DNA from 3 places in the Pseudorhizobium marinum genome. Region 2 is predicted to be linked to each of the others. Evidence: predicted binding sites of a transcription regulator. Region 2 holds the regulator's gene; each other region holds the start of a gene.
What was found. Region 2 encodes LexA, which represses DNA repair genes until DNA is damaged. Its sites were predicted from a motif close to TGTTCNNNNTGTGTTCNG; they were not measured.
Positions count from the first base shown of each region.

Region 1: the regulator LexA is predicted to act here: its motif matches at 2,079-2,096, upstream of EO99_RS0111935 (ATP-dependent helicase).
Region 3: the regulator LexA is predicted to act here: its motif matches at 3,182-3,199, upstream of EO99_RS0120950 (ATP-dependent helicase).

Region 1 covers NZ_JMQK01000008.1:224,174-231,754, forward strand. Annotated here, with positions in the region: gene EO99_RS0111935 (ATP-dependent helicase) at 1-2,037, opposite strand, end outside; gene EO99_RS0111940 (efflux RND transporter periplasmic adaptor subunit) at 2,322-3,491, shown strand; gene EO99_RS0111945 (efflux RND transporter permease subunit) at 3,488-6,646, shown strand; gene EO99_RS27810 (DedA family protein) at 6,647-7,246, opposite strand; gene EO99_RS27815 (hypothetical protein) at 7,243-7,581, opposite strand, start outside.
Region 2 covers NZ_JMQK01000026.1:31,884-39,464, reverse strand. Annotated here, with positions in the region: gene gltA (citrate synthase) at 1-455, opposite strand, end outside; gene EO99_RS0122345 (ComEC/Rec2 family competence protein) at 728-3,229, shown strand; gene lexA (transcriptional repressor LexA) at 3,210-3,926, opposite strand; gene EO99_RS0122335 (VOC family protein) at 4,082-4,951, shown strand; gene kdsA (3-deoxy-8-phosphooctulonate synthase) at 4,956-5,804, shown strand; gene eno (phosphopyruvate hydratase) at 5,899-7,173, shown strand; gene EO99_RS0122315 (FtsB family cell division protein) at 7,314-7,581, shown strand, end outside.
Region 3 covers NZ_JMQK01000022.1:53,426-61,006, forward strand. Annotated here, with positions in the region: gene repA (plasmid partitioning protein RepA) at 1-326, shown strand, start outside; gene repB (plasmid partitioning protein RepB) at 326-1,366, shown strand; gene repC (plasmid replication protein RepC) at 1,607-2,878, shown strand; gene EO99_RS0120950 (ATP-dependent helicase) at 3,241-5,310, shown strand; gene dinB (DNA polymerase IV) at 5,307-6,407, shown strand; gene EO99_RS0120960 (DNA translocase FtsK) at 6,612-7,581, opposite strand, start outside.

The DNA of each region.
Region 1 (7,581 bases), on a different contig from region 2:
CCAGAGACCGTGGATGCGGCGGTTGGAGACGAACCAGATATGGCAGCGGCGCTTGGCGCGGGTGATGCCGACATAGGCGAGGCGACGTTCCTCCTCCAGCCCCGAGCGGCCGCCTTCGTCGAGCGACCGCTGGTGCGGAAACAGGCCTTCCTCCCAGCCGGGCAGGAAGACGGTCTCGAACTCCAGGCCCTTGGCGGAATGCAGCGTCATGATCGAGACGGCGTCGAGGTCTTCGTTCTGCTCGGCGTCCATCACCAGCGAGACATGCTCCAGGAAGCCGCGCATGGACTCGAAGGCCTCCATGGAGCGGATCAGCTCCTTCAGGTTTTCGAGCCGCCCGGGGGCTTCGGCCGACTTGTCGTTCTTCCACATGTCGGTGTAGCCGGACTCCTCGAGGATCTGCTCGGCAAGCTCGACATGCGGAGTCTTTTCAAGCCTTTCCTGCCAGTTCCTGAAGCTTTGAATCACGTCGAACAGCGCCTTGCGCGCCTTCGGCTTCAGCTCGTCTGTCTCGATGATGTCGGTCGCGGCCGCCAGCATCGGGATGTCGCGGGCGCGGGCATAGTCGTGCAGATTGCGGATCGTCGTGTCGCCCAGGCCGCGCTTCGGCGTATTGACGATGCGCTCGAAGGCGAGGTCGTCGGCCGGCTGGCAGACGAGCCGGAAGTAGGCCATGGCATCGCGGATCTCGAGCCGCTCGTAGAAGCGCGGGCCGCCGATGACGCGGTAGTTGAGGCCGAGCGTCACGAAGCGGTCTTCGAACTCGCGCATCTGGAAGGAGGCGCGCACCAGGATCGCCATGTCGTTCAGCGCATGCTTCTTGCCGTCGGCGTCGCCGCGCTGCAGCCGCTCGATCTCCTCGCCGAGCGCGCGGGCTTCCTCTTCACTGTCCCAGGCGGCGTGCACCTGCACCTTCTCGTCGTCCGGATTTACCCGGTCGGTGAACAGCGTCTTGCCCAGACGCCCCTCGTTGTGGGCGATCAGATGGCCGGCGGCGCCGAGGATGTGTTCGGTCGAGCGGTAGTTGCGCTCCAGCTTGATGACGCGGGCGCCCAGGAAATCCTTTTCGAAGCGCAGGATGTTGTCGACCTCGGCGCCGCGCCAGCCGTAGATCGACTGGTCGTCGTCGCCCACGCAGCAGACGTTCTGCGGCACATCCTTCGGCCGCTGGGCGAGCAGCCGCAGCCACATGTACTGGGCGGTGTTGGTGTCCTGATACTCGTCGACGAGGATGTAGCGAAAGCGGCCGTGGTATTCCTTGAGGATATCCGGATGGGCGCGGAAGATGGCGATCGGATGCAGTAGCAGATCGCCGAAATCGCAGGCGTTCAGCGTGCGCAGCCGCGCCTGATAGGCGGCATAGAGCTCGCGGCCCTTGCCGTTGGCGAAGGCGCGCGCGTCGCCTTCGGGAATGTCCTTCGGCGTCAGCCCCTTGTTCTTCCAGCCGTCGATCATGCCGGCGAACTGGCGGGCCGGCCAGCGCTTGTCGTCCAGACCCTCGGCCTGGATCAGCTGCTTGATCAGCCGGATCACGTCGTCGGTGTCGAGAATGGTGAAATCGGAGCGCAGGCCGGCGAGCTCCGCGTGGCGGCGCAGGATCTTGACGCCGATCGAGTGGAAGGTGCCGAGCCACGGCATGCCCTCGACGGCGCCCCCGACGAGCACGCCGATGCGCTCCTTCATCTCGCGCGCCGCCTTGTTGGTGAAGGTGACGGCGAGGATCTGGCTTGGATAGGCGCGGTTGGTGGCCAGGATATGGGCGATGCGGGTGGTCAGCACGCGCGTCTTGCCGGTGCCGGCGCCGGCCAGCACCAGCACGGGACCGTCGAGCGCCTCGACGGCCTCGCGCTGTTCCGGGTTGAGGCCGGAGAGATAGTCGGGAACGCTGCGGCTCTGGTCGCGGGCGGCCATGGCGCGGGCGGCGATGCCCAACCCACCTGGAGCAGGGGCAGCGGACGCCGAGGGGGCCGGCTGCGACGGGCGGCGGGGTTCCGGCTCCTCGTCGAAGAACGGAATATCGTCGAAACTGTTACTCATGCGGCCAATGTAGTGATTCGGACTCGAAAGGCCAGAAAAGATGTTCTGCTTTCATTCCAGTCGCGCCCTATCGGTGGTCAAAAAGCGGGCGGATCGCCTCTGTCCTTCCGCTGCCGGCTGCCTATGTCGGCTGCATGCAGTGGTCGGCGACGCTGACATTTGCGTGAAATGTCGCGACGTTACAAATCCGTAAGGATGCGGCCCGGGTATTGCATGTATAATCCCGCAACCAGTAATTTTCGCCAATTGATTTTCGGCCCCCGGGCCCTCCACCGGAGACCTTCATGCGCATTTGGAAACAGCTCCTGCTGAGTATCGTCCTTCTCGTCGGAGCCCTCTGTCTCTGGGTCTATCTGGTGCCGAGCGCCGGCGATACGCTGGCGAAGGCCGGCGTGCCGGCCACCTGGATCGCCGCCGTCCGCCCGGAAACGGCCAGTGCGCCCGCCGAGGGCGAGGGCGCGCCCCGCGGCGGCCAGGCCGGCCGCAGACAGGGGGGCGGGCAGGGGACGCTGATTGCCACGCGCCCGGTCGAGATCGGCACCGTCAACGACCGGCTGAGCGCCATCGGCGACGGCGAGGCGATCCAGTCCGTCGTGGTGATGCCGCAGGCCACCGGCACGATCGAGGAGATCATGGTCTCCTCCGGCGACCGCGTGACGAAGGGGCAGGTCCTGGCTCGCCTCGACGACGACGAGCAGACCATCCTGCGCGACCAGGCGCAGGTCCTCCTGCGCAGTGCCAGCGAAAAGGCCTCCTCCTACCGCAATGCCCGCAGCTTCTCGCGTCTGGAAGTGCTCGACGCCCAGATCGCCGAGGAAACCGCGCAGCTCGATCTGACCAATGCCGAGCTTGCCCTGAATCGCCGGTCGATCGTCGCGCCGATCGACGGCATCGTCGGCATCGTCGCGGTCAATATCGGCGACAACGTCACCACCACCAGCAATGTCGTGTCGATCGACAATCGTTCGGAGCTGCTCGTCGACTTCTGGGCGCCGGAGCGCTTCGCCGTTGCCGTGAAGCCCGGCATGCCGGTCGAGGCGAGCTCGGTGTCGCGGCCGGGCGAGGTGTTCAACGGCACGGTCGAGGCCGTCGACAACCGCGTCGATCCCGCCAGCCGCACGATCCGCATCCGCGCCAAGATCCCGAACGGCGACGACGCGCTGCGCGCCGGCATGTCGTTCAACGTCACCATGCGCTTCGAAGGCGAGCGCTTCCCCGCCGTCGATCCGCTGGCGGTGCAGTGGGACAGCCAGGGCTCCTTCGTCTGGCAGGTTCGCGAGGACAAGTCGATGAAGACGCGCGTTCGCATCATCCAGCGCAATCCGGATCTGGTGCTCGTGGAGGCCGAACTTGCCGAAGGCGACAGCGTCGTGACCGAGGGCCTGCAGCGCGTGCGGGAAGGTGGCACCGTGCGCATTGCCGGCCAGCCGGCACCGGAGGTCGCCAGCAAATGAGCCAGGACGAGACGCAGAACCCCACGCAGGGCGATTCCTCGCAGACCTTTACCGCACTCTTCGTGCGCCGGCCTATCCTGGCCGCGGTCCTCAACACGCTGCTCGTCGTCGCCGGCCTTGCCGCGCTCTTCGGCATCGAGGTGCGCGAACTGCCGGACGTCGACCAGCCGGTCATCACCGTGCGCACCGATTACGACGGTGCCTCCGCCCAGACCATGGACCAGGAGGTCACCGAGATCATCGAGGGCGCGGTCGCCCGCGTCAGCGGCCTCAGCAAGATCTCGTCCTCCTCGCAGTTCGGCTCCAGCCGCGTCACCCTCGAGTTCAACGATACCGCCGATCTGGCCGTAGCCGCCAACGACGTGCGCGATGCGCTCGGCCGGGTCACCAACCAGCTTCCCGACGATGTCGACGAACCGCGCATCATCAAGGCGGATTCCGACTCGCAGCCGATCATGCGGCTTGCCGTCACCTCCACCACGCTCAGCATGGAAGACCTGACGCTGCTCGTCGACAACGAGATCTCCGACCGCCTCGCGGCCGTGGAAGGCGTGGCCGACGTGGAACTCTACGGTGACCAGGAGAAGGTCTTCCGCATCGACGTCGACCAGGGCGCTCTCGCCAGCCGCGGCCTGACGGTCGCGGATGTGTCGGAGGCGCTGTCCACGGCGGCCCTCGACGTGCCGGCCGGGTCGCTGGAATCCAGCACCCAGGACATCGTCGTGCGCGCCACCGCCAATCTGACGACGCCGGAAGACTTCGAGAACGTCCTGCTGCGCGACAACATCAGGCTGCGCGACGTCGCCACCGTCATGCTCGGCGCCGACGACGGCACCACGGCGCTGCGCTCCAACGGCGTGCAGGGCGTCGGCCTCGGCATCCTGCGACAGGCCCAGTCCAACACGCTCAGCATCTCGCAGGGCGTCGAGGCGGCCGTTGCCGATCTTGCCGGAACGCTTCCGGAAGGCACGCGGCTGGCCATCACCAGCAATGACGCCGTCTTCATCGACGGCGCGCTGCACGAGGTGGAGATCGCGCTGGCGATCTCCGGCACCGTCGTGATCGCCGTCATCTTCCTCTTCCTGCGCGACTGGCGGGCGACGCTCATTCCGGCGCTGACCATGCCGGTCGCCCTGATCGGCACGCTGGTCGCCGTCTATCTGGTCGGCTTCTCGATCAACATCCTGACGCTGCTTGCCATCGTTCTCGCCACCGGTCTCGTCGTCGACGATGCCATCGTGGTGCTGGAAAACATCGTGCGACGACGATCCGAAGGCATGGGACCGCGGGCGGCCGCCGTACTCGGCACGCAGGAGGTGTTCTTCGCTGTGCTGGCGACCACGGCGACGCTTGCCGCCGTCTTCATTCCTCTGTCCTTCCTTCCCGGCCAGATGGGCGGCCTGTTCCGCGAGTTCGGCTTCGTGCTGGCCTTCGCCGTGGCGCTGTCGTCGGTGACGGCGCTGACGCTCTGCCCGATGCTCGCCTCGCGCATGCTGACGAAGCCGATGAAGGAAGATCACGGGGCGCTCGGGCGCTTCGGCACCAGGGTCGCCGAACTCTACCGCGTCACGCTGCGCGTCTGCCTCAACGCGCCGGCGGTGGTGATCGTCGTGTCGATCATCGTCTCGGCCGCCGCCTACCTCGCCTTCACCCAGGTCCAGAGCGAGCTGACGCCGCAGGAAGACCGCGCCATGGTGATGATGCGTGCCAGCGCGCCGGAGGGCGTCAGCCTCGAATACACCCGCGACAAGCTGCAGCAGATCGAGGAGAGGCTGCAGCCGCTGGTGGATTCGGGCGAGGTCTCCAACGTCTTCTCCATCTCCGGCTTCGGCAGCTCCACCAACAGCGGCTTCATGGTGCTGACGCTGGCGCCCTGGGGCGAGCGGGAGCGCAGCCAGAACGAGATCGTCCAGGACATCAATGCGGCCGCCGCCGAAGTGCCGGCGCTGCGCGGCTTTGCCATCCAGCAGAACAGCCTGCGCATCCGCGGCGCCGGCAACGGCCTGCAGATGGCCATGGTCGGCTCCACGCACGAACAGCTCACCGAAGCGACGATCAAGCTGGTCGATGCCCTGCGCGACAGCGGCCTCTTCGAGACGCCGCGTCTCAACGACGAGCCGACCCAGGCGCAGATTTCCGTCAGCATCAACCGCGAGCGGGCCTCCGATCTCGGCATCGACATCACCAGCCTCGGCACATCGCTGCAGGCGCTGCTCGAGGGCCGGTCGATCGTCGACGTCTTCGTCGACGGCGAGGCGATCCCGGTGAAGCTCGCCTCGACGACGCGCCCGATCGACGATCCGACGGATCTGGAGAACATTTTCCTGAAGGCACAGGACGGCCGCATGGTGCCGATGTCGACGGTCGCGACCCTGGAAGAGGTGGCGGTTGCGCCGGAATTGAACCGCGAAGACCAGCTTGCCGCCGTCTCCTTCTCGGCCAACCTGCGCGACGGCGTGTCGCTCGGCCAGGCGGTCCAGGTCGCCACCGAGCTTGCCGCGCCGCTTCTTCCGGCGGGCGCCCGGCTGATGCCGCTTGCCGAGGCGGCGACGCTCGACGAGAACTCGAACGGCATGCTGCTGACCTTCGGCTTTGCGATCGCCATCATCTTCCTGGTGCTGGCGGCGCAGTTCGAAAGCGTCATCTCGGCGCTGATCATCATGTCGACGGTGCCGCTGGGGCTTGCCTGCGCCGTGTTTGCCCTGGTGATCACGGGCTCCAGCCTCAACGTCTACAGCCAGATCGGGCTCGTGCTGCTGGTCGGGGTGATGGCGAAGAACGGCATCCTGATCGTCGAGTTCGCCAACCAGCTGCGCGACCGCGGCGAGGGCGTGCGCGAGGCGATCGAGAATGCCTGCAGCGTGCGCCTGCGTCCGGTGATGATGACGATGATCGCGACCGTGATCGGCGGCCTGCCGCTGGTGCTGGCCCAGGGCGCCGGCGCCGAGGCCCGCATCGCGCTCGGCTGGGTCATCGTCGGCGGTCTCGGCATGGCGACGCTCGTCACCCTCTACATCACCCCCGTCGCCTATCTGCTGCTCGCCCGCTTCTCCAAGCCGCATGTGCATGAGGAGCAGCGCTTCCACGCGGAGCTGGCGGTTGCCCGCCAGCGGCAGGCGAACGAAGACGAGCGGCCGCTGCTGGCGGCGGAGTGACTACCGCCGACGCCTGCGCGTCCTTGCGAGGGTAAACAGCTTCCAGCCCAGGATGCCGGCAACGAGCGCGGACACGATGAACCACGTCAGGCTGCCCAGCAACTCCGACAACATTTCCACGCTTCGGCTGAAGGTCACGCCGAGGGCGAGGTAGCCTGCGACCCAGACCGCTTCCCCGAGAAGCCCAAAGAGCGAGAACCGGGCCCAGGAATAGCCGGTCATGCCCGCCACCAGATTGATCCACGGTCCCATGGGGCTGAGCAGCCAGCGGCTCAGGAAGATTCCGAGATCCCCCCAGCGGGTCTCGAAGCGCTCCGCCTTCTGGAGGGTTGCGGCAAGCCAGCCTTGCTCCGTGCTCGCCCTGACCCTTGACCGGCCGGTGTGACCGATCAGGTAGCCGAGCTGGTCGCCGACGACCGAGCCGGCCAGACCGGCAAGGAAGAAGGGCAGGGCCTCGATCTCCCCCTGGTCCACCAGGGAGCCGACGGCCATCATCACCAGGGCGGCGGGAACGGGAACGGCAAGACAGCTCGCCATCAGGATCAGCGCGAGAGCGAGGCTCCCTCCCGTGTTGACGAACTGGAGAAGCTGATCCGTCACCTTGCGGCCTCGCCGTTCGGGCGCTTCGCCGTGTCGGCGGCGATCGCCCGCTCGAGATCTGCCCTGACGTCTGCGAAAGCTCTGCCCTGGTCCTTGGCGATATCCGCCAGCGGACGGCGGTCCGGCTGTCCCACCGGCAGGCCGATCGCCTCCTGGAGGATTTGCGGCGGTACATCGTGCGAATGGGCGACATAGCCGATCCACATCCAGTCCTCGATGGGCTCCAGACGATGGGCGGACCAGTAGGTTGCATGGACTGCGAACCGCACCGCAAAGAAACCCGCGGCACCCAGTGCAGCGGCAAAGGCGATGGCAAGGGCGAATAGAACCCTGCG
Region 2 (7,581 bases):
ATGTCTGTGGAGTCGTGGTAGAAGGCCGAGAGCGCTCCGACGCAGCCGCACATGACGGCCATCGGGTGGGCGTCGCGGCGGAAGCCGGTGAAGAAGCGGCTCATCTGCTCATGCACCATGGTGTGGTGCGTCACGCGATGGTCGAAGTCCTTCTTCTGTGCTGCCGTCGGCAGTTCGCCGTAGAGAAGCAGGTAGCAGGTTTCCAGGAAGTCGCCGTGTTCGGCCAGCTGCTCGATCGGGTAGCCGCGGTGCAGAAGGATGCCTTCATCGCCATCGATGAAGGTGATCTTCGATTCGCAGGAGGCCGTCGACGTGAAGCCGGGGTCGTAGGTGAAAGCTCCGGTCTGCTTGTAAAGACTGCCGATGTCGACAACGTCCGGCCCCAGCGTGCCCGACTTGACGGTGAGATCGACGTGCTTGTCACCCAACACCAGATTTGCGCTTCTATCCGTCATGTGATCCTCCAACCTGTTGGCGGCGTGGCGTCCCAAAACGCCACAAGAAATAAGCGTATCGTGTAGCTATATGATCCGGCGGCTGCTGCCAAGCACTGCTGATGTCTAATTGTGCACTGCCGAAATCACTTCTGCCTCCCATGCTGGAATGGGGTTAAGAAACAGTCATTATGCGGTCCGCCAGAGTGCTTCGGGCAGCCCGACACATGCGCGGGTTGCATTTTTTCGCTGGCGGTTGCATGCTTCGAAGCTGTCGCCGGGACGGGCCGCCGATGCCGCAGGAAAGGGTGCTTCTCGAGAAGTGGGAGGCGGACGAGGCGCCCTCGCTCCGCGAGGCAAACGGCTTGCTTCCGGTTCCTCAGGCACCCGCCACGGACCTGGCGGATACGCAGCTGGATGGCGTCGACCGATGGGCAGCCACTCGCAAGCGCTGGCGTGTGGATCTCGCCCGCGACCGGTTCGTCCTGCGCCTCACAGCCATGGTCGAGGAGGAGAGAGCCCATGGGCACATGTTCCTCTTCTGCCCGGTGCTGATCGGCATCGGCGCGATGGCCTGGTTCTCCTCTCCCGTCGATCCGCCCGCCGTCGCCATCCTGGCGTGCCTCGGGGTGTTCACGCTCGTCGTCATCGTCGCCAGGGCGCGATCGGGTATCCTCCCGCTCGTCCCGCTGACGCTGGCCCTGCTTCTGGCGGGGGCCGGGCTGGCGCAGGTGGAGACCTGGCGCCGGTCGACCCTTCTTCTCGACTCGCCCGTGACGACCCTGGTGACGGGCGAGGTAGAACGGCGGGAGGCCGCAGGACCGGGACGGTGGCGCTACATCATCCGGCTCGCCGCCACGGCCGACCCGGTGATCCGCCGCCCGCCCGAGCAGGTCGTGCTGCTGGCGCGCTCCCGGCACGTCCCGTTCGAGGCAGGAGAATGGATCAGCGGCCGGGCGCGCCTCTCGCCGCCCTCGGGTCCGGCGCTGCCGGGCCTCAATGATTTCGCCTTCAGCGCCTATTTCGACGGCATCGGCGCCGTCGGCTTCTTCTATGGCGCACCCCTTCGTTCCGCGGAGCCGCGGCGTCCTGCAGGCGCAGCGTCAGGCGGGCTGGAGCGGCGCATCTTTGCCCTTCGCGGCGCGATCGCCGAGCGGATCCGGGCGACCGTGCCGGGTGACGCCGGCGCCTTCGCGGCCGCCATTGTCACCGATGAGAGACGCGCGATCTCGCAGGAGACGACGGAGGCGCTGCGCATTTCCGGCCTTGCCCATATCGTCGCCATCTCCGGCCTCAATATGGCGCTCGCCGCCGGCATCTTCTTCGTCGGGCTGAGGACGATCCTGGGCTGGTTTACCGGCTTCGCGCAGGCCTGGCCGGTCAAGAAGATCGCCGCTTTCGGCGCGCTGCTGATGGCGACCGCCTATTACCTGATCTCGGGTTTCGCCATCTCGGCGGAACGCGCCTATCTGATGATGTCGGTGATGCTGATCGCCGTCTTCTTCGACCGGATGGCGATCAGCCTGCGCAATGTCGCGATCTCCGCGCTCGTCATCCTCGCCATGTCGCCCTCGGAAATCCTGGGGCCGAGTTTCCAGATGTCCTTTGCCGCAACGGTCGCGCTGGTTGCCGGCTATGCGGTCTGGAGCCGGCGAGCGGCCGACGCCGAGGCGACGTTCTTTCCGCCGCTCAAGGGCCGATGGGCCGTCGCCACGACCGGCTGGCATTTCATGGTCGGCATCTTCGTCACCTCCCTGATCGGCGGACTGTCCACGGCCATCTACTCCATGGAGCACTTCCACCGCCTTGCGGGCTACGGCCTGGCGGCAAACCTCGCCGTGATGCCGATCATCTCCTTCATCGTCATGCCGGCCGGTCTCGTCGGCATGCTGCTGATGCCCTTCGGGCTGGACGCTCCCTTTCTGACGCTGATGGGCCACGGTCTTTCCGCGGTGATTGCCGTGGCAAACCACGTGGCCGCCTGGGGCGGCGACGTCCCCGTCGGCCGCCAGCACCCCTGGTTCCTGGCAATCGCATCGGCCGGTTTCCTGCTGCTGGCGCTGCTGCGCACGCGTTTGCGGCTCGTTGGCCTGCCGCTTCTGGTGCTGGCCTTCCTGCTGAGCTGGCACGCGCAGCGACATCCCTCGGGCGATCTTCTGGTGGCGGAGGACGGTGCCCTCGTGGCGCTTCTCGGGCCGGCTGTTGCCACCAACCGTGCCCGCCCGCCGGACTTCATCTTCGATCAATGGCAGCGGGCGCTGCGGCTGGAACAGCCGCTAGCGCCGAAGGTGTCACCATCCGGAGATATCGCGGCGATTTTGGTCAGTGACCCTCCCGACCGGCTGCCCCTGGATCCGGATCAGCTGGCACAGGTCCGCACAGCGATGCGCGAGATGGCCCGGGTGGCGGAGGAGAGCAGGGGGCTCTTCCATTGCATGCCGAAAGCCTGGTGTCTGGCCGTCACGACCGAGGGAGCGTTGGTTGCGGTGATGGAGGACGGCCGGCTCACCGGCATCGGCTGTGATCTGGCGGCGGTCGTCGTTGCACCCCGCGCCCGCTTCGACCACTGCTACTCCGGTGCGCTACTGATCAGCGGCAAGGCGCTGCGAAAGACCGGCGCTCTGGAGATCCGCTTCAGCGGCAGCGAAGACATGCGGCGCTGGCAGGCGACTGCGGCGATGCGCGGTATAGACCGCCCCTGGACCCGCCATCGCCACTACGAATGGCGCAGCGACAGCTTTGACCCAAGTCTTTCCGAGTCGCTCTCGATGCTGCTCAGTGGTAGCGGCGGATGAGGCCGACGAGCTTGCCCTGAACCTTGACGCGGTCCGCCGGCAGGATGCGGGTTTCGTAAGCCGGGTTGGCGGCTTCCAGCGCGATCGAGGCGCCGCGGCGACGGAAGCGCTTCAGCGTGGCTTCCTCGTCGTCCACCAGGGCAACGACGATGTCGCCGGGTCCGGCCGTCTGGCCGTTGCGGATGATGACCGTGTCGCCGTCGAGGATGCCGGCCTCGATCATCGAATCGCCCTTCACCTCCAGCGCGTAATGTTCGCCTGGTCCCAGCATCTCGATCGGAACGGAAATATCGTGGGTATTGTTCTGGATGGCCGAGATCGGCACGCCGGCGGCGATGCGGCCCATCACCGGAACGGTCGCGCTGCCGCCCTCGTCGTTGGCGGCCCGCGCCGCAGGGGCGGGTACCGGCTTCGTCTTGCCGAGGCTGCCCTCGATGACGCTCGGCGAGAAGCCGCGACGCGGTTGCAGGCTGCTGCTGTAGGCCTCCGGCAGCTTGATCACTTCCAGCGCCCGGGCCCGGTTGGGCAGGCGGCGGATGAAGCCGCGCTCCTCGAGCGCCGTGATCAGCCGGTGGATGCCCGACTTCGAGGCCAGGTCCAACGCATCCTTCATCTCGTCGAAGGAGGGCGGTACGCCCGATTCCTTCATCCGTTCGTGAATGAAGAGAAGCAGTTCCTGCTGTTTGCGCGTGAGCATCGTGGCCCCTTCGGTGTGAAACAAATACGGAACAGACTGTATCTGTTCCACATGTGTTCCGCAAGGGTCAAAATTTCCGTCGAATTGCGCAGACGCCCCTTCCGGAAGAGGGCATAGCACGCTCTCATGAGGTCCGTATCCCGAGAGGAACCATGATGAACATCCGCAGCATCGATCACCTGGTCCTGCCCGTGTCCGGGCTGCCGCAGGCGCGCGCAGCGCTCCAGCGCCTGGGCTTCACGGTCGCCCCGGATGCCCGCCATCCGTTCGGGACCGAAAACGCCTGCGTGTTCCTGGAGGACGGCGCCTATCTGGAGCCGCTCGCCGTCGCCGACCGCGCGACCTACGACCGGTCGTCCGACACCGGCAATGTCTTCACCGCCCGCGACCGGCAGGTGCGCCGCATCTTGCCCGATGCCGGATTGTCCGCCGTCGTGCTGGCAACCGCTGATGCCGTCGCGGAAGATGCCGGCTATCGTTCGGAGGGCGTATCTGCCGGAGAGATCCTGGAGTTTTCCCGCAAGCTGTCGCTGCCCGAGGGTGGAGAGGTTACCGCGAGCTTTCGACTGGCCTTTGCCGCCGACGAGCGTTCGCCGGCTTTCTTCCTGTTTTCCTGCCAGCGGATCAACGCGCTCCCCCGCGACATCGGCGCCCTGGCGCGCCATGCCAACGGCGTCTCGGGCCTGCGGGAAATCGTGCTGGCTGCGGCTCGACCGGCGGAGGAGTGTCACCTCCTGGAGACGGTGCTGGCGGCGCAGGGCATGCGCCAGGGTGATTCCATCGTGTTCCAAACCCGCAACGGCATTCTGCGGGTCATCGAGGATCAAACGCCGCCCGACGCTTCCTCGTCCGACCGGGGCGCGATACCCGGCCTGCGCGGGCATTCGGTGGTCTTTGCCGTCGCCGATCTCGCCGTGACAGAGGCGGTCCTTGCTGCTAATGACGTGCCGTTCCTGCGCCGGGACAACCGCCTGATCGTGGCGGAGGCCACCGGGCAGAAAGTGGTATTTGCCTTCGAGGAGTAATGCGATGGACGTGAGCCCGAATTCTGAGGTCTATGCGGGCGAGGGCGCCGGCCGTGTGCTCTTCTCGCAGACGGCACGCTTTTCCCTGATTGCCGGCCCCTGCCAGATGGAGAGCCGCGACCATGCCTTCATGGTCGCCGGCGTGCTGAAGGAACTCTGCGGCAAGCTCGGCATCGGGCTCGTCTACAAGTCGTCCTACGACAAGGCGAACCGCACCTCCATCTCCGGCAAGCGCGGCATCGGCTTGGAGAAGGCGATGGAAGTCTTCGCCGACCTGAAGACGGAGTTCGGCTTCCCCGTCCTCACCGACATCCACACCGAGGAACAGTGCGCGCTGGTGGCGCCGACGGTCGACATCCTGCAGATCCCCGCCTTCCTCTGCCGCCAGACCGATCTCCTGATCGCCGCCGCAAAGACGGGCCGCGTCATCAACGTCAAGAAGGGCCAGTTTCTCGCCCCCTGGGACATGAAGAACGTGCAGTCGAAGTTCCTGGCCAGCGGCAATCCGAACGTGCTTCTGTGCGAGCGCGGCGCCTCCTTCGGCTACAACACGCTGGTCTCCGACATGCGCTCGCTGCCGACCATGGCGGCCATGGGCTCGCCGGTCATCTTCGATGCGACTCACTCGGTGCAGCAGCCGGGCGGCCAGGGCGGCTCGACCGGCGGCCAGCGTGAGTTCGTCGAGACGCTGGCGCGGGCGGCCGTCGCCGTCGGCGTCGCCGGCCTCTTCATCGAGACCCACGAAGATCCCGACAATGCCCCCTCGGACGGGCCGAACATGGTGCATCTGAAGGATATGCCGCGGCTGCTGGAAAAGCTGCTCGCCTTCGACGCCGTCAGCAAATCCGCCTGATCGCGGATTGGCGCCGAGATTGTAATTTGCCTGTCATCGATTAAGAGACATTGTCGATGACCGATGGGCCTTAAGCTTACCTCAGGGAGAGATCATGACTGCCATTACCGACATCGTCGCACGCGAAATCCTCGACAGCCGCGGCAACCCGACCATTGAAGTCGATGTGTTTCTGGAAGACGGCAGCATGGGCCGCGCCGCGGTTCCCTCTGGCGCCTCGACCGGTGCCCACGAGGCGGTCGAACTGCGTGACGGCGGCAAGCGCTATCACGGCAAGGGCGTCGAGAAGGCGGTGGAAGCCGTCAACACCGAAATCTTCGATGCCATCGGCGGCTTCGATGCCGAAAGCCAGATTCATATCGACCAGACGATGATCGCGCTCGATGGCACCGCCAACAAGTCGCGCCTCGGCGCCAATGCGATCCTCGGCGTATCGCTCGCCGTCGCCAAGGCTGCCGCCGATTCGTCCGGCCTGCCGTTCTACCGCTATGTCGGCGGCGCGAGCGCCCATCTCCTGCCGGTGCCGATGATGAACATCATCAACGGCGGTGCCCATGCCGACAACCCGATCGACTTCCAGGAATTCATGATCATGCCGGTCGGCGCGGAAAACATCCGGGAAGCCGTGCGCATGGGTTCGGAAGTCTTCCATATCCTGAAGAAGGAACTGGCGGCGCAGGGTCACAATACCAACGTCGGCGACGAGGGCGGCTTTGCGCCGGGCCTGAAGAGCGCGCCGGAGGCGCTCGACTTCATCATGAAGTCGATCGAGAAGGCCGGCTACAAGCCGGGCGACGACATGTGCCTGGCGCTCGACTGCGCCTCGACCGAGTTCTTCAAGAACGGCAAATACGAGATGGAAGGTGAAGGCCGCACGCTGGAGCCGGAAGCCATGGCCGACTACCTCGCCGAGCTCGCCGGCAAATACCCGATCATCTCGATCGAGGACGGCATGGCCGAGGACGACTGGGACGGCTGGAAGTATCTGACCGACAAGATCGGCAGCAAGTGCCAGCTGGTCGGCGACGACCTCTTCGTCACCAACTCCGCCCGCCTGCGCGACGGCATCAAGATGGGCGTCGCCAACTCCATCCTCGTCAAGGTCAACCAGATCGGCACGCTGACGGAAACGCTCGACGCCGTTGAGACGGCGCACAAGGCTGGCTACACCAGCGTCATGTCGCACCGCTCGGGCGAAACGGAAGACTCCACGATCGCCGATCTCGCGGTTTCCACCAACTGCGGACAGATCAAGACCGGCTCGCTGTCGCGCTCCGACCGGCTGGCCAAGTACAACCAGCTGATCCGCATCGAGGAAATGCTCGGTCCCCAGGCGGCCTACGCCGGTCGCTCGATGATCCGGGCATAATACGCCGCCTCGCGGCCTCCACGTTTTTGAAAAGCCCGGCTTGTCCGGGCTTTTCTGCATCCAGCGCAGGGTCAACGATTGCTTAAGCAAGTTCTGGCAGTTTGAGGCATTCGTAATGCGTTGCAGGATGTCGCTCGGGTATGTGGACCAAGCATCACAAAGAAAGAAAACTGGGCCGTTTCGTCCTTCCGCTCATCACTGTCGCCTTCCTCTCCTATTTCGGCTACCATTCGCTCAACGGAGACTTGGGGCTCGTGGCGACGGAGAAGTTCGAGCGCCAGCGACTGGAGCGCGTGGCGGAGCTGGGTCAGCTGACGGAGAGGCGCCGCGAGCTGGAGCGCCAGGTTCAGCTTCTGAGCGACGGCTCTCTCGAAAAGGACATGCTGGACGAGATCGCCCGCTACCAGC
Region 3 (7,581 bases), on a different contig from region 2:
TGATGAGCGATCTCATGGCGGTTATTGACGAACGCGGCGGCACGCTCAGCCACGACTTCATTCGCTATGTCATCACGCGCCATAACCCCAACGACGGGCCGCAGGTAAACGTGGTGACCCTGTTGCGTTCTTTGTTCAGGGAAGATGTCCTGGCACCGGCTGTCGTTGAAACCACGGCCATCGCGAGTGCCGGGCTGGAGAAGAAAAGCCTTTACGAGTTGTCGAGGGGGAGCGTGCGGCGCGATACGCTGAGCCGGGCGCTCGAATCCGTTGACTCGGTCAACCGTGAGATTTTCCTTCACATCAAAGACGTGTGGGGCAGGTGATGACAAACCCGAAGGAACGCAGCCTGCGCATGAAAAGCCTGTTTGCCAGCGCCGACCCGGAGGTGCTTTCCAAGCACAATGTCCCCTCTCCTGACGAACAGGAAAAGCGTCGGATCGGCTCTGCAGCAGTCAAATCGATGGACCGGGCCTTCGTATCGATCGAGGAGGAAAACAAGCGTCTCCATGATCAGTTGCTCGCCGCTGAATCGATCATCGAGCTCGATCCGGACCGGATCGTGCCGTCATTCGTCAACGACCGACTGGACATCGAAGGCAACGAGACGTTCCGGGCCTTCGTCGACGGGATCAAGGATGCCGGCCAGAAGCTTCCCATCCTTGTGCGGCCGATAGCGGGCAAGCCTGGCCATTACCAGGCCGCCTATGGCCATCGGCGGCTTCGCGCCTGCCAGGTGCTGAAGAGGCCCGTCAAGGCGATCGTTCGCGAGATGACCGACGAGGAGTTGGTCGTTTCACAGGGGATCGAGAATTCCGAGCGTCTCAATCTCTCCTTCATCGAGCAGGCGTTTTTCGCCTTGAAGCTGAAGGAGCGAAGATACTCCCGGGAGCTCATCTCCGACGCCCTGGGACGCAAGGAGGGGCAGCGGCTCGCCTATATCTCGATCCTGACCAATACGGCGGCCCTCATCCCCGAGGACCTCATTCGCCTGATCGGGCCTGCGCCGTCTGTCGGTCGTCCGAAATGGGAAAAGCTCGGCTCGCTCATCAACAACCGGAGCCTGAGCACCAGCCAGAAGCAGGCCATCGCTGACGTGAAGGCCTCTTCCGCGTGGTTGGAGGGAGGAAGCGACCAGCGGTTTGCACTCGTCATGCAGAGCTTGGATCAATCCTCCAAGGACACGCAAGACAGTTTCGAGGTGGTGGTTGGCGATGGGATCATCGTGCTGGCCAAACGGACCGAGACCACCACGCGCTTCTCTATCCCCGACAATCGCCTTCCGGGGCTTTCGGACTGGCTGCTGCAACGGCTGCCCGAACTTGTCGAGGAGTTTGACCAAAGCAGAAAAGGAAGTCTGGGATGACCTAGTCGCCGAGAACGGAAAAGGACCCACCGACTGCAATCGGCAGGCCCTTTGAACCATTAGCCAACGGAACACAGGCACCGTCAACTTCAGCTGTAACAAACTGATTCTAAGACGGACCGGCGTGTGAATCAAGTCTCTGTAACTCACGGGGACCGATTTTTTGCGCCTTGCGATCCGCTGGCTTCCTCCCATCAACGGTTTCGGACTGCGATCTTCGGATCTGCAGCGGGGAAAGCTATGACTGAAGTATCGTCCGTTGCGTCGTTTCGGCGCGTCACCCCTGCCATTGCTGCCAGCGCCCGGCTTGCCATGGCAAATGATGTTCCTGACACTACCAAGTCGGAGATGGCGCTGCTTTTGAAGAAAGCCGCGCCAGTGTTGGGCATTGATGGCACGACCTATCATGTCATGGATATTCTCCTCGGGCTATCCCGAGCGGAGGACTGGAAAGGCGCCGGACGTCCGGTTGTCGCGATCTCGAACGCGAAGCTTGCCGAGTACACGATGCGCTCGGAGCGCACGGTGATCAGATGCTTGCGGCGCCTGGTCGAAGCCGGGATCGCGGCCTATCGCGACAGCTCCACGGGGCGCCGGTTCATCTATCGCAATGGGGCGGGCGATGTCGTCGCCGGGTACGGCATTGATTTCACGCCCGCTCGCGTGCGGGTCGAGGAGCTGAAACAGGCGGTCGAGCAATACCAGCGACGGCTGACCGCAGAACTGGCAGCCAAGCGGGACATCGCCCGCCTGGCGCGCGCGATCGACGATGTCTGCAGCGCTTACCCAGACGAGGCGAAGACGGCCAGATCGGAGCTGGAGGAGATTTTGGGCAGCGGGGAGGCGCTGTTTGTTCGCGCCGACCGCGTCCGGGAGCTGCATCAGCGGACGGTCTCCAACCTTGCGCCTGAGCATGTACCGTTTGAAATGTCAGGCGAGGGTGACATCGACGTCACCTCTAATATTAATACAACCCCCAAACCTAATTCTGAAGGTAGGAAGACTGAACGGACCCGCTCTGACGAGCGGGCACAAAAATCCACTGACGGCCGCTGCGCGGCCGAAATGGCTTTTGAAGAAAAGCCTGGCGAAGCCGAAGGCGCAAGGCAAGTCCAAGCCGGTCCTCAAGGTCGCGATGCGAACGCCATCCAGAACGAAGTGCTGGCATCGGTCTCGGTAGGCCTCATCCAGGCTGCCTGCCCCGAAGCACAGTCACTGATCGCGCAGCAATTTGATAGCTGGTCGGCTCTTGGCCGCGCCGGCGAAACCCTGCGCAGGATGATCGGCCTTTCGGAAGCGGGCTGGGCGGATGGGCAGCAGAAGGTCGGCCTTTATGCGGCCACGGCAATTCTGGCCACGGTAGTGGAAAAATCGATCCGCGATCCGGAGCAGATCACCCGGCCGGGGGGCTATTTCCGGGCCATGATCGACCGGGCCATCGACGGCAAGCTGAACCTGGAGCGCAGTTTGTTCGGGCTGGCGGACACGCGATATGGCGCGGATGAGAAGTAACAGCTGTTACATTTTTTGCGCCGGCGCTGGCTGCCGTCCCTTCCCTGCCCTCAAGGAGGAGAGCAGGTCGTCAGGACCTCGGGCAGTCCCGCCATCCGGACATCTGGATGGGCTGCTCGGCTAGAAGAGCACCGAAGGGAACGGCAAGATCATCGACCTTGATTGCCGAGCCTGGCGCCGCGGGTATGGATCGATTCGGGTCACAAAAGAGCGGTGTATGCGGGAGACTATGGCTTTCAGAGCCCGCCGAGGCTGGCCACGTCCTTTTCGGGAACGGCTTTTCACGAGGCGACAGGACGGCTATGTTCCACTTTTGTTCGGAAGCGCCAGATGCGCGCTTGATTGCGGGAGTAGGTGAACGAATGGCCGCCACATACCTTGATAAGCTCAATGATCGCCAAAAGGAGGCGGTCGAGCATGGAGTCGGGCTGCCAGGAGGTGCGATCGGAGGTCCCTTGCTGATCATCGCCGGTGCAGGCTCGGGCAAGACGAACACGCTGGCCCATCGGGTCGCCCATCTCATCGTCAACGGCGCCGATCCGCGGCGGATCTTGCTGATGACCTTCTCGCGCAGAGCCGCGGCAGAAATGACCCGTCGGGTGCAGCGGATCTGCCGGCAGGTGCTTGGAGACAGGGCCGCGCCGCTGGCCGACGGGCTGACCTGGACCGGAACCTTTCATGGCATCGGCGCACGACTGTTGCGTGTCTACGCCGGGCAGATCGGCCTCGATGTCGACTTCAGCATCCATGACCGCGAAGACTCCGCGGACCTTATGAACCTTGTTCGGCATGACCTGGGCTTGTCGAAGACCGAAAATCGCTTCCCGACAAAGAACACCTGCCTTGCGATTTACTCGCGCGTGGTCAATTCGCAGGGTTCACTTCTGGAGGTCTTGAAGTCCTCTTATCCCTGGGTGATCACCTGGGAGCCAGAGCTCAAGACATTGTTTGCGGCCTATGTCGAGGCGAAACAGGCGCAAAGTGTACTCGATTACGATGACCTCCTGCTTTACTGGGCCCAGATGGTGTCGCATCCGGACCTTGCCGAGGACGTCGGCAGCCGCTTCGACCATGTCCTTGTGGATGAGTACCAGGACACCAACCGCCTGCAGGCCTCGATCCTCTTCTCGCTCAAGCCTGGCGGGCGCGGCCTGACCGTGGTTGGCGATGACGCCCAGTCGATCTATTCGTTTCGCGCGGCCACGATCCGCAATATTCTCGACTTCCCCCGCGAATTTTCGCCCAAAGCGGCCGATGTCGTGACGCTGGACAGGAACTACCGGTCTACCGAGACGATCCTGGCGGCTGCCAATGGTGTCATTGACCTGGCACGGGAGCGGTTTACCAAGAACCTGTGGACGGACCGGACATCGCAGCAGCGGCCACTGCTGGTCACAGTGCGCGACGAGGCCGATCAGGCCGCCTACGTCGTCGAGCAGGTGCTGGCCAAACGCGAGATCGGCGTCCCCCTGAAAAGCCAGGCGGTGTTGTTCCGCTCTTCCAGCCACAGCGGCAGCCTCGAAGTGGAGCTGACCCGGCGCAATATTCCCTTCGTCAAGTTCGGCGGTCTGAAGTTCCTCGATTCCGCCCATGTCAAGGATCTGCTGGCGGTGCTTCGCTTTGCCCAGAACCCGAGGGACCGGGTGGCCGGCTTCCGCCTGCTGCAGATGCTGCCGGGCGTGGGTCCCCAGACCGCAGGCAAGATCCTTGAGACGATCGCCGCCGATGCAGAACCGCTGGCGTCCCTTGCGGAAATCCCGCCGCCACCCAAAAGCGGTGAGAACTGGCCGGCTCTTGTGAAGCTGCTTGCGACGCTGCGTCAGTCCGCGGTGGGCTGGCCGAGCGAGATCGCCCTGGCGCGCGACTGGTACGAGCCGCATCTGGAGCGGATCCACGAGGACGCCGACACCCGCAAGGCTGACCTGCTGCAGCTTGAACATATTGCCGGAGGCTATCCCAATCGTGAGCGGTTCCTCACCGAGTTGACGCTCGATCCCCCCGATGCCACCAGCGATCAGGCCGGCGTTCCGCTGCTCGACGAAGACTACCTGATCCTGTCGACCATCCATTCGGCCAAAGGCCAGGAATGGCGGTCGGTGTTCATGCTCAACTGTGTTGATGGCTGCATCCCGTCGGACCTTGCCACGGGAACCACCGCCGAGATCGAGGAAGAACGGCGACTGCTCTATGTCGGAATGACCAGAGCCCGCGACGGTCTGACGCTTGTCACGCCGCAACGCTTCTTCACCGGAGGGCAAAACAGTCAGGGGGATCGTCACGTCTATGCCTCGCGCACCCGCTTCATTCCGGCCACGCTGCTGCAGTTCTTCGAGACCGTCACCTGGCCTCTGGTCGGTGCGGCGGCCGGCGAGAGAAGTGCCCGCGATGTCCGGATCGATGTGGGCGGCCAGATGCGTTCGATGTGGAAATGACGGCCATTGGACAGAAGCAGCCTGCGGAGCGGGTCCGCAAGATCATCCATGTCGACATGGACGCCTTCTACGCCTCCGTTGAGCAGCGCGACGACCCCGATCTGCGCGGCAGGCCGGTTGCGGTCGGCGGTGGTGAGGCCCGAGGCGTCGTGGCGGCCGCCAGCTACGAGGCGCGAAAGTTCGGCGTCCACTCTGCCATGGCTTCGGTGACGGCGAGACGCAAGTGTCCCGAGCTGATTTTCGTGAAGCCAAGGTTCGACGTCTACAAGGCGATATCGCGGCAAATCCGGGAGATCTTCGCCGAGTATACAGATCTCGTCGAACCCCTGTCGCTGGACGAGGCCTACTTGGATGTCACCGAAAACTTCAAGGGGATGGAGCTTGCCAGCGAGATCGCCGAACAGATCCGCGGCAGGATCAGGATCGCAACCGGGCTGACGGCATCCGCCGGGGTCTCCTATAACAAGTTCCTCGCCAAAATGGCCAGCGATCAACGCAAGCCCGATGGCCTGTTCGTCATCTCCCCGAAAAACGGACCCGCTTTTGTCGAGGAGCTGCCGGTGAGCAAGTTCCACGGCGTGGGACCCGCAACGGCGCAGAAGATGCGCCGCCTGGGGATTGAAACCGGCGCGGATCTCAAGGAGAAGCCACTTGCCCTGCTGCAGCAGCATTTTGGCAAGTCCGGGCCCTATTTCTACGGCATCGCCCGGGGGATCGACACGCGCCTGGTGAGGCCTCATCGTGTTCGCAAGTCGGTCGGGGCGGAGGATACATTTTCGAGCGACATCCATCAACTGGGCGAGGCGCTCGACAAGGTCACGCCATTGATCGGCAAGGTCTGGGATTCTTGTCGCAGCGGTGGCTTTTGCGCGCGAACCGTCACGGTCAAGATCAAATACGCGGATTTCAGGCAGGTGACCCGCAGCCGTTCATTGCCTGCGCCGATCGCGTCGGCCGAGGAGATGGCGGCGATCTGCCAGACGATCCTGGCGCAGGAATTCCCGGTGGAAAAAGGCGTGCGCTTGCTGGGTGTCACGCTTTCGTCTTTGGCCACGGACGGCGCGATCGGGACCGGCCAGTTCCGGCTTGACCTATAGGGACGACACGCCAGAGCCGATGGCTCTGGCAAGGGAGGGTTCACCGTGCCACAGAGCATGCGATGCGGTCGGCGACCTCACCCGGCTTGAGACCAGCGCCGGTCGGGACCGCCTCCCCCGCCCGCCATGGGGGCCGTCGGCGCGAAGGGACAATACCTGCACCAGTTCGCCCGCGGCCCGTCCGACGCATGTGCCACCGGCAGTCTAGGCGTCATCGGGGGACGCAGGTGTCCTCGCGCTGAGGATGTCTCGCTTGCCGACGTGGTTCGGCGGCCCCACCAGACCCTCCTGCTCCATGCGCTCGACCAGGGAGGCGGCCCTGTTGTAGCCGATGGAGAGTCGCCGCTGGATGTAGGACGTGGAGCATTTGTTGTCGCGCAGCACGATTTTGACGGCGCGCTCGTAAAGGTCGTCACATCCGGGTTCGGTGCCCATTGCCGTTTCGTCGAAAACGGCGGGATCCTCTTCATGCTCTGCGTCTGCATCGGTCTCTTCGGTCACGCCGCCCAGATAGGAAGGCTGACCCTGAGCCTTGAGGTGGGCGACCACCTTCTCCACTTCATGGTCGGACACAAATGGCCCGTGGACGCGGGCGATGCGGCCACCGCCCACCATATGCAGCATGTCCCCCTGCCCCAGCAGATGTTCGGCGCCCTGCTCTCCCAGGATGGTCCGGCTATCGATCTTCGAGGTGACCTGGAACGAGATGCGGGTGGGAAAGTTTGCCTTGATCGTCCCGGTAATCACATCGACCGACGGTCGTTGCGTGGCCATGATGAGATGGATCCCGGCTGCCCGCGCCATCTGCGCGAGCCGCTGGATTGCCCCTTCGATCTCCTTGCCGGCGACCATCATCAGGTCCGCCATTTCATCGACGATGACGACGATGTAAGGCAGCGACGCCAGATCGAGTTGCTGCTGCTCAAACAGCTCCTGCCCGGTCGATCTGTCGAAACCGCAGGGCACGGTGACAAGGATCGTCTCACCTTTGCTGCGGGCTTCGGCGACCCGCATGTTGAAGCCGTCGATGTTGCGCACCGCCAGTCGCGACATCTTGCGATAGCGGTCTTCCATCTCCCGGACCGCCCACTTCAGGGCCAGGACGGCCTTCTTGGCATCGGTGACCACCGGCGTCAGCAGGTGGGGGATGCCGTCGTAGACCGACAGCTCGAGC